DNA from 3 places in the Microscilla marina ATCC 23134 genome. Region 2 is predicted to be linked to each of the others. Evidence: riboswitches for the same ligand, from Rfam matches in the RefSeq annotation. Region 2 holds a riboswitch; each other region holds the start of a gene.
The links. Region 2 has a riboswitch for cobalamin ahead of metE (5-methyltetrahydropteroyltriglutamate--homocysteine S-methyltransferase). Riboswitches for the same ligand answer to the same signal wherever they lie in the genome.
Positions count from the first base shown of each region.

Region 1: it holds a riboswitch for cobalamin, as region 2 does, so the genes downstream of both, M23134_RS01810 (ABC transporter substrate-binding protein) here and metE (5-methyltetrahydropteroyltriglutamate--homocysteine S-methyltransferase) in region 2, are expected to answer to the same signal.
Region 3: it holds a riboswitch for cobalamin, as region 2 does, so the genes downstream of both, M23134_RS03300 (acyl-CoA thioesterase) here and metE (5-methyltetrahydropteroyltriglutamate--homocysteine S-methyltransferase) in region 2, are expected to answer to the same signal.

Region 1 is NZ_AAWS01000002.1:135,972-138,239, reverse strand. It holds gene M23134_RS01815 (T9SS type A sorting domain-containing protein) at 213-575, opposite strand; cobalamin riboswitch at 1,053-1,246, shown strand; gene M23134_RS01810 (ABC transporter substrate-binding protein) at 1,284-2,268, shown strand, end outside.
Region 2 is NZ_AAWS01000020.1:67,962-70,229, forward strand. It holds gene M23134_RS39940 (nuclear transport factor 2 family protein) at 1-4, shown strand, start outside; gene M23134_RS19025 (YybH family protein) at 9-470, shown strand; cobalamin riboswitch at 888-1,085, shown strand; gene metE (5-methyltetrahydropteroyltriglutamate--homocysteine S-methyltransferase) at 1,367-2,268, shown strand, end outside.
Region 3 is NZ_AAWS01000003.1:165,090-167,357, reverse strand. It holds gene M23134_RS03305 (class I fructose-bisphosphate aldolase) at 1-234, shown strand, start outside; cobalamin riboswitch at 512-703, shown strand; gene M23134_RS03300 (acyl-CoA thioesterase) at 857-1,267, shown strand; gene accD (acetyl-CoA carboxylase, carboxyltransferase subunit beta) at 1,675-2,268, shown strand, end outside.

The DNA.
Region 1 (2,268 bases), on a different contig from region 2:
CTGCAGCCATCGGTTTTCGCCGTAGCTATGGCTACGACTGCAAAAAGTGCCTCAGCCAGCCTCGAGTATACGCCCTCAATCTCGACACTTATTTTGAACATGTTCCTTAGTGATGTGTTTGACAACAAACCTTATTGCCATACTTTGTTAAAAATCGCTGAATTAATTGGGCAAATTTTACCCAAGATGGAATCAATGTATTGATACTGTCACTACAGGCTCTTAAGTCGCTTTATTACCTTACCCTTAGCACTGGTAATTACCAGGTAATACCAACCTTTGGGGCGCGTATCAAGGCGCAAGGTATGCAACGAAAACCCGTATACCGATTTCACTGCTTTTTGGTATACTGTTCTTTGCAAAGCATCTTGTACTTGTACAATGAACGGTTGGCTTTGGGTTGCTTTGATGATGACCGAAAAAACGCGGGTAGGGCTTGGGTTAGGAAAAACCTCTACCTGTATATTGGGGGCAACTTCCTCAGGCTTGGTTTGGGCTTGTTGGGCTTGCGCCAATGCTGTAACCAAACAAGTAGCGAATACAATTACTTTGATTTTGAACAGGACTTGATACATGATCATTTATTTTTTAGTGAGAGTTGTTCGCTTACTAACGTTTGCTACCCCTAATCCTTGTATAGGGCTTTCTTATAAAAAATGAGAAACACTTGGTTACTTGTTTGAAAAAAGTACATCTTCCCTCCTGACGCCTTCGTTTGTGTCCCCACAAACGAATAAAAAGTCAAAACCTCGAAATACGTTTATGCAACGATTCGATCCGGATGTGATGTTGTTATTTACTGATAACCAAGCGATTAAACAGAAAATAATTTTTAGCCTTAAATTTTATAAGAAAGCCCTAAATTCTTGTAACAACAAGTTTTATACTCGCTGACAACCAAGCACTCGATCAATCGCGTCGTCCTAAAAACCAATCACGAAGACTAAAGGGAGGACGTTTAGAAAGCTAACTCACTTAGCACCAAAAAACTATCCATTCATTGCCCGAAGCTTATTGCTTTTGCCTACATTTGCCCAAATTTTTGGTGAGCATACATGCTCTTTGTATCTGGTACACAAAACCAAGTTTACCAGACACTCAACAGGGAATCAGGTGTAAGTCCTGAGCAGTCCCCGCTGCTGTAACCCAACACAAAATAAGTAAGCCCCGGTGCCACTGCCATTTTAGGTGGGAAGGCAGCTTGCTTTTGGGAAGTCAGAAAACCTGCCAAAATAATGGTTTCATTCATTTGCTTTCGGGTGAAAGGTAAAACATGTTCATTTATGAAGTATATATTCAAGCAAGCTTTGTATGGCTTGTGTATGGTCTGGTTTTTAAGTAGTTGCCAGTCAAACAACCGCCAACCACAAGACCAAAGGAGCGACTCGACAAAAACCAATGCCTCTCAGCCACTATTTGACAAAACCACGCTCAAATACGCCCAGAACTTTAAAGTAGATTATTACGATCACTACAAGGTAGTCACAGTGACCAAGGCATTTACCGACCAAACCGACAGCCTACAGTATGTATTGGTACCCCACCAGCAACCAATACCTAAGGGTTTTAAGCCCCATCAAATAGTCCATGTTCCGGTACGCTCTATGGTTACTTTGTCAACCACCCACGTGGCGCTTGCCGATGTATTGGGGCTTACGGAGTTTATCACGGGCAACGCCAACAATGCCTGGATAAGCTTGCCCTCGATGCAAAAAAGAATCAAAGAAGGTAAAGTAGTAGAGTTGGGCAGCTCGCGTAATTTTAATCAAGAATTGCTTGTATCATTGCAACCCGACATAGTGCTCATGAGTAGCACACATACCGCTGGTTATCAAAAAAAACAAGCCGTGATGGGCAAAAGTACCTGCTTGATAGTAAACTCAGGCTGGATGGAACAACACCCCTTGGCACGTGCCGAATGGCTTAAGTTTTTGGCCGTGTTTTATAACAAAGAAAAACTGGCTACAGAAAAGTTTGATGCTATAGAAGCCCAATACCTCCGGGTAAAAAAACTAGCTGCCCAGGCACAAAAAAAACCCAGCGTACTTTGTGGCTTGCCTTTTAAAGGTACCTGGTATACTGCCAAAGGGGGCAGCTACATGGCGCAGTTTATCAGAGATGCTCAAGCTGCTTATTTTTGGAACAATACCCCAGGCAGTGGTAGTCACCCCTTCGACTTTGAAACTGTATTTGCCAAAGCCCACAATGGCGACTTTTGGCTCAATGTAAGCGCCGCCAAAAGCCTGAAAGAAATTCAAAATAAAGACG
Region 2 (2,268 bases):
ATAATTGTATGAAAAGACACCATTTTTTATGGGGTGTGTGGGGGCTTTTGTTTGCCCTGAGCACCCCTACCTGGGCACAAACTGCTGCCCAGAAAGACCAACAAGCAATTATGGCTCAGGCAAGGGCTTTTTCAAAGGCATTTGTAGCCAAGGACACCGAAAAAATAGTCAGCTTTTATACTAAAGATGCGTCTATTTTTCCCAATCGCACCAAAATCATGCAAGGCCATGAAGCCATTCGCAAATATTGGAGTTTTAATGCCCAAGTAGCCCACCTGGAGCACAAACTTATGCCCGAAAAAATAGAAATAGTGGGTACCACTGCTTACGACTACGGCTATTACAAAGGCAAAACCCAGCGACAAGGCAAACAAGCATCGTCGTGGCAAGGCAAGTATGTGGTAGTGTGGAAAAAAGTACAGGGAGTTTGGAAGATGCACCTCGATATATGGAACAGTGTAAAGCAGTAGTACTATTACTACTGTATTTCATAAGGTAATTCTACTCCTACTTGGCAGGTTTTTGAAATCTGCCAAGTAGGTATACTTAAACAAAAATGGTTTTGAGGATGGATTTTGACTAATTGTCTGAATACCAACATTAATCAACCGAAGCTACAGCTTGCTGTGCTGAGTTCTGCTTCAGCTAATCCTGTAAATCCTAAAACCGAGTCTATTTATAAATCCCGATTCATCGGGGCAGCTTGCTGTGACGAGCTCACCGCAGGTAATCACTTTAATTCTAGTATAAATACGCTATTTTATTAAAAACCCTCCATCTACTTTTGTTAACAATTGCTTTATTTTGTCAAAAAAGTTACCTTCATTTGTACCAGTTCTTTGTTATAACTGAACCCATCCTAAGCAAAAATAAGCTTTAGATGAGTTCAATATCAATCATAATAATGGTTTGCTGGAAACAGCAATTAAAAAGGAATCGTGTGAAAATCACGAGCTGACGCGCAACTGTAAATTGGCGTAAGAGTTCTTATCTGTTATTTATCAAACACCACTGTTCGACTGTGAACGGGAAGGTGGGATAAGAATGCCAAAAGCCAGGAGACTTGCCTTATTATCAAGATAACACGCTTTCGCGATTTTGAAGTGATGTTAAAGACTGATACCTCTCTTAGATAAACCTCTCTGGGCAATTTCTGCCAAAGCAAGGCTTATTGTATACCTACTACATGGCGATACCTTGGATATCTTGGGTGTGGCTTTGGGGCAAGGGTTGTAGCATTCTTTAGACACAAAAAATTTGCGAAAGCCAATACAAAGGCATTGAAAGTATTTTTGTTCATCTAAGGAATGGCTTTACCCAAAGTATAGCGTATGTTTAAAGCCCATTTCTGCAAATTACACATCCTATGTTTACAAATATTTTGGGGTACCCGCGTATTGGTGCCCATCGTGAACTAAAAAAAGCCTGCGAAAAGTATTGGAAAGGCAAAATTACCGTAGACGAATTGCTCAAAGTAGGGCAGGAGCAACGCGCCTTTAACTGGCAAACCCAACAAGAGCAAGGGGTAGACTTAATTCCTGCCAACGATTTTTCTTACTACGACCAAGTACTGGACACCGTGCTCGCTTTTGGCGTTATTCCTGAACGTTATCAACCGCTCAAGGCTTTGAGCAAAACCGACTTGTATTTTGCGATGGCAAGGGGGTATCAAAAAGGCGATGATGACGTAATAGCCATGGAAATGACCAAGTGGTTTGACACCAACTACCACTATATGGTGCCTGAGTTTGCGGCAAGTCAAACGTTTGCTTTGTACGACGACAAACCAGTGCGGGAGTTTTTGGAGAGCAAAGCCCTGGGTATTCATACCAAACCTGTGTTGCTTAGCCCAGTGTCGTTTTTATTGTTAGGCAAAGAAAAAGAGAAGGGTTTTCACCGGATTACATTGCTTGAGCGCCTTTTGCCTGTATATATAGAGTTGCTGCGTCAATTGTGCGATGCAGGGGCTGACTGGATACAAATAGACGAACCTTTTTTGGTGATGGATTTAAGCAAGGAAGAGCAAAAAGCATTGCGCACTACCTACGAAACCATTAAAAAAGAAGTGCCTCAGGCAAAAATTATTCTTACTACTTATTTTGAAGGCTTGCGCCAAAACACCGCTTTGGCGTGTGAGTTGCCCGCTTGTGCCTTGCACATTGATTTGGCACGGGATGTAAACCAGTTAGGGGCTGTATTAGACCACCTCAAGCCTGACGTGAGTCTTTCGTTGGGTTTGGTAGATGGACGCAATATCTGGAAAAACGA
Region 3 (2,268 bases), on a different contig from region 2:
TATCAAGTGGCTAACTGCTACATGGGACGTATTGGGCTTATCAACTCTGGTGGGGCGTCTGGTGGAGACAGCGACAAGGCGGATGCAGTAAAAACTGCCGTGATCAATAAACGTGCTGGTGGAAGTGGCTTGATCTTAGGGCGTAAGGCTTTCCAAAGACCTGTAGCAGAAGGAGTAGACATTTTGAATGCTGTTCAGGATGTGTACTTAGAAGATAAAATTACATTGGCCTAAGCCTAAGGGCTTAGGTCTCAAAACACAAGTAAAACCACTTCTAACTAACAAATTTATAATCTAATGAATATACTATGAATTTGTTAGTTACCTGTTTAACTAACTTGCTGTGATGAGCTCAACGTAGTTAAATAGGGAGTAGCACCGATATTCATCGGTATCTAAGGACTTGCGACTTGTTGCTTAAAGCTTGTCCCTGTTGGAGCTTTTAACCATCGTGGTTTTACTGAATTTTTATTTTTTAGTTTCCGCAGTATTCAATGCTGCGGATTCTTTTTTTCAACACACTTTACAAGGTTTTGCTACGGCAAACGAAAAGGGAAGCTGGTGAAAAACCAGCACTGTACCCGCAACTGTAAGTTGTAAAAGCTCTTTTTTGCACATAATGCCACTGTAAGTATGCGTACTTATGGGAAGGCGCAAAGAGTATGCAACGAGTCAGTAGACCTGCCTTGTAATAGTTAGTATACTTAACTTTCGGGAGCTAGAGTTGGGTGTGAGGCGTTTGGAAAATAACTATGGAATGACCTTTTTTATAAAGTAAATTCATAGCCTTGTTGCGCTTTGCCCTCTTTGTAACTCTCTCCTAAAAGATGGTTTTACCCCAAAACAATCATTTAAAATGGATACAAATTTAACAAAACGTATTGAAGAGTCAGAAACGCATATATTCAAGGCAGTTTTTCCAAATACCACCAACCACTATGACACCTTGTTTGGGGGTACCGCCTTACAACTTATGGATGAAGTGGCCTTTATTACAGCTACTCGGTTTACCCGCCTTAAGGTAGTAACGGTAAGTTCTGACCGGGTTGACTTTAAACAACCCATTCCGGCAGGCTCATTCATAGAGCTAATAGGCAAGGTAGTCAAGGTAGGTAATACCAGCCTGGGGGTGCAAGTAGATATTTTTTTGGAACACATGTACGAAGAAACCCGACAACGAGCCATTTCGGGTAATTTTACATTTGTGGCCATTGATGAAAACAGACACCCATTAACTATCCGGGAAAATTTACCTAAAACAAAATAATTATCAGCACAAGCTACAAGTACAATATCTTGGAAGTTAGGAGGTATGCCACACATTTTTTGGGTGAACAATCTTACATAACTTTCATAAATTGATTATTTACATTTAAATTTGGCGACTAATTTTAAGTCAGTTACATAAAAAACACAAACCTGATAACAACGGGTTTATTTATAAAACTTTATAAGTCAGTTATTTACATTTAAAATTTGGTGAAACGGGCATCTTTTAACTTTAACAAAGATCAATGCCTACACCTGTTTTCAGATATTGGTAGCAGGTAATAAATGCTCTGAAAAAAGAGTATTTGATGCATCAGACCAGTCATAGCATCAGGTTTTTCTATAAGGGTAGATACCCTCCTGTGCTTGTACCTCTGACCACTTGTTACCCCAAAAAACAAAAATATGGCTTGGTATAAAAGAGAAAAAAAAGGGATTATTACACCTACCTCAGCAAAAAAAGAAACTCCTGAGGGGCACTGGTACAAATGTCCAAAATGTAAAAACGTAATGAACTCGCGCGACCATAAGCAAAATGCTTATACTTGCATAGAGTGTCATTTTCACGCCAGAATAGGCTCTAAAGAATATTTTGAGGTGTTTTTTGACAAAAATGAATTCACCGAACTGGACGCAAATATGATGTCTGGCGATCCGCTTGATTTTTCAGACACCAAGACTTACCCTACACGTATTCAACAGTCACAATATAAATCTGGATTGAAAGATGCCGTAAGAACTGGTCATGGGAAAATGAAGGGGGAAAATATTGTATTGGCAGTCATGGATTTTGGCTTCATTGGAGGATCAATGGGTTCGGTTGTTGGTGAAAAAATATCAAGAGCTATAGATTTTGCCCGTGAGAAAAAATACCCTTTGATTGTAGTATCTAAATCGGGGGGCGCCCGCATGATGGAGGCAGGGTACTCGTTGATGCAAATGGCCAAAACATCGGCTAAGCTTGCTTTGCTTGCCGAAGCCAAAGTTCCTTATATATCA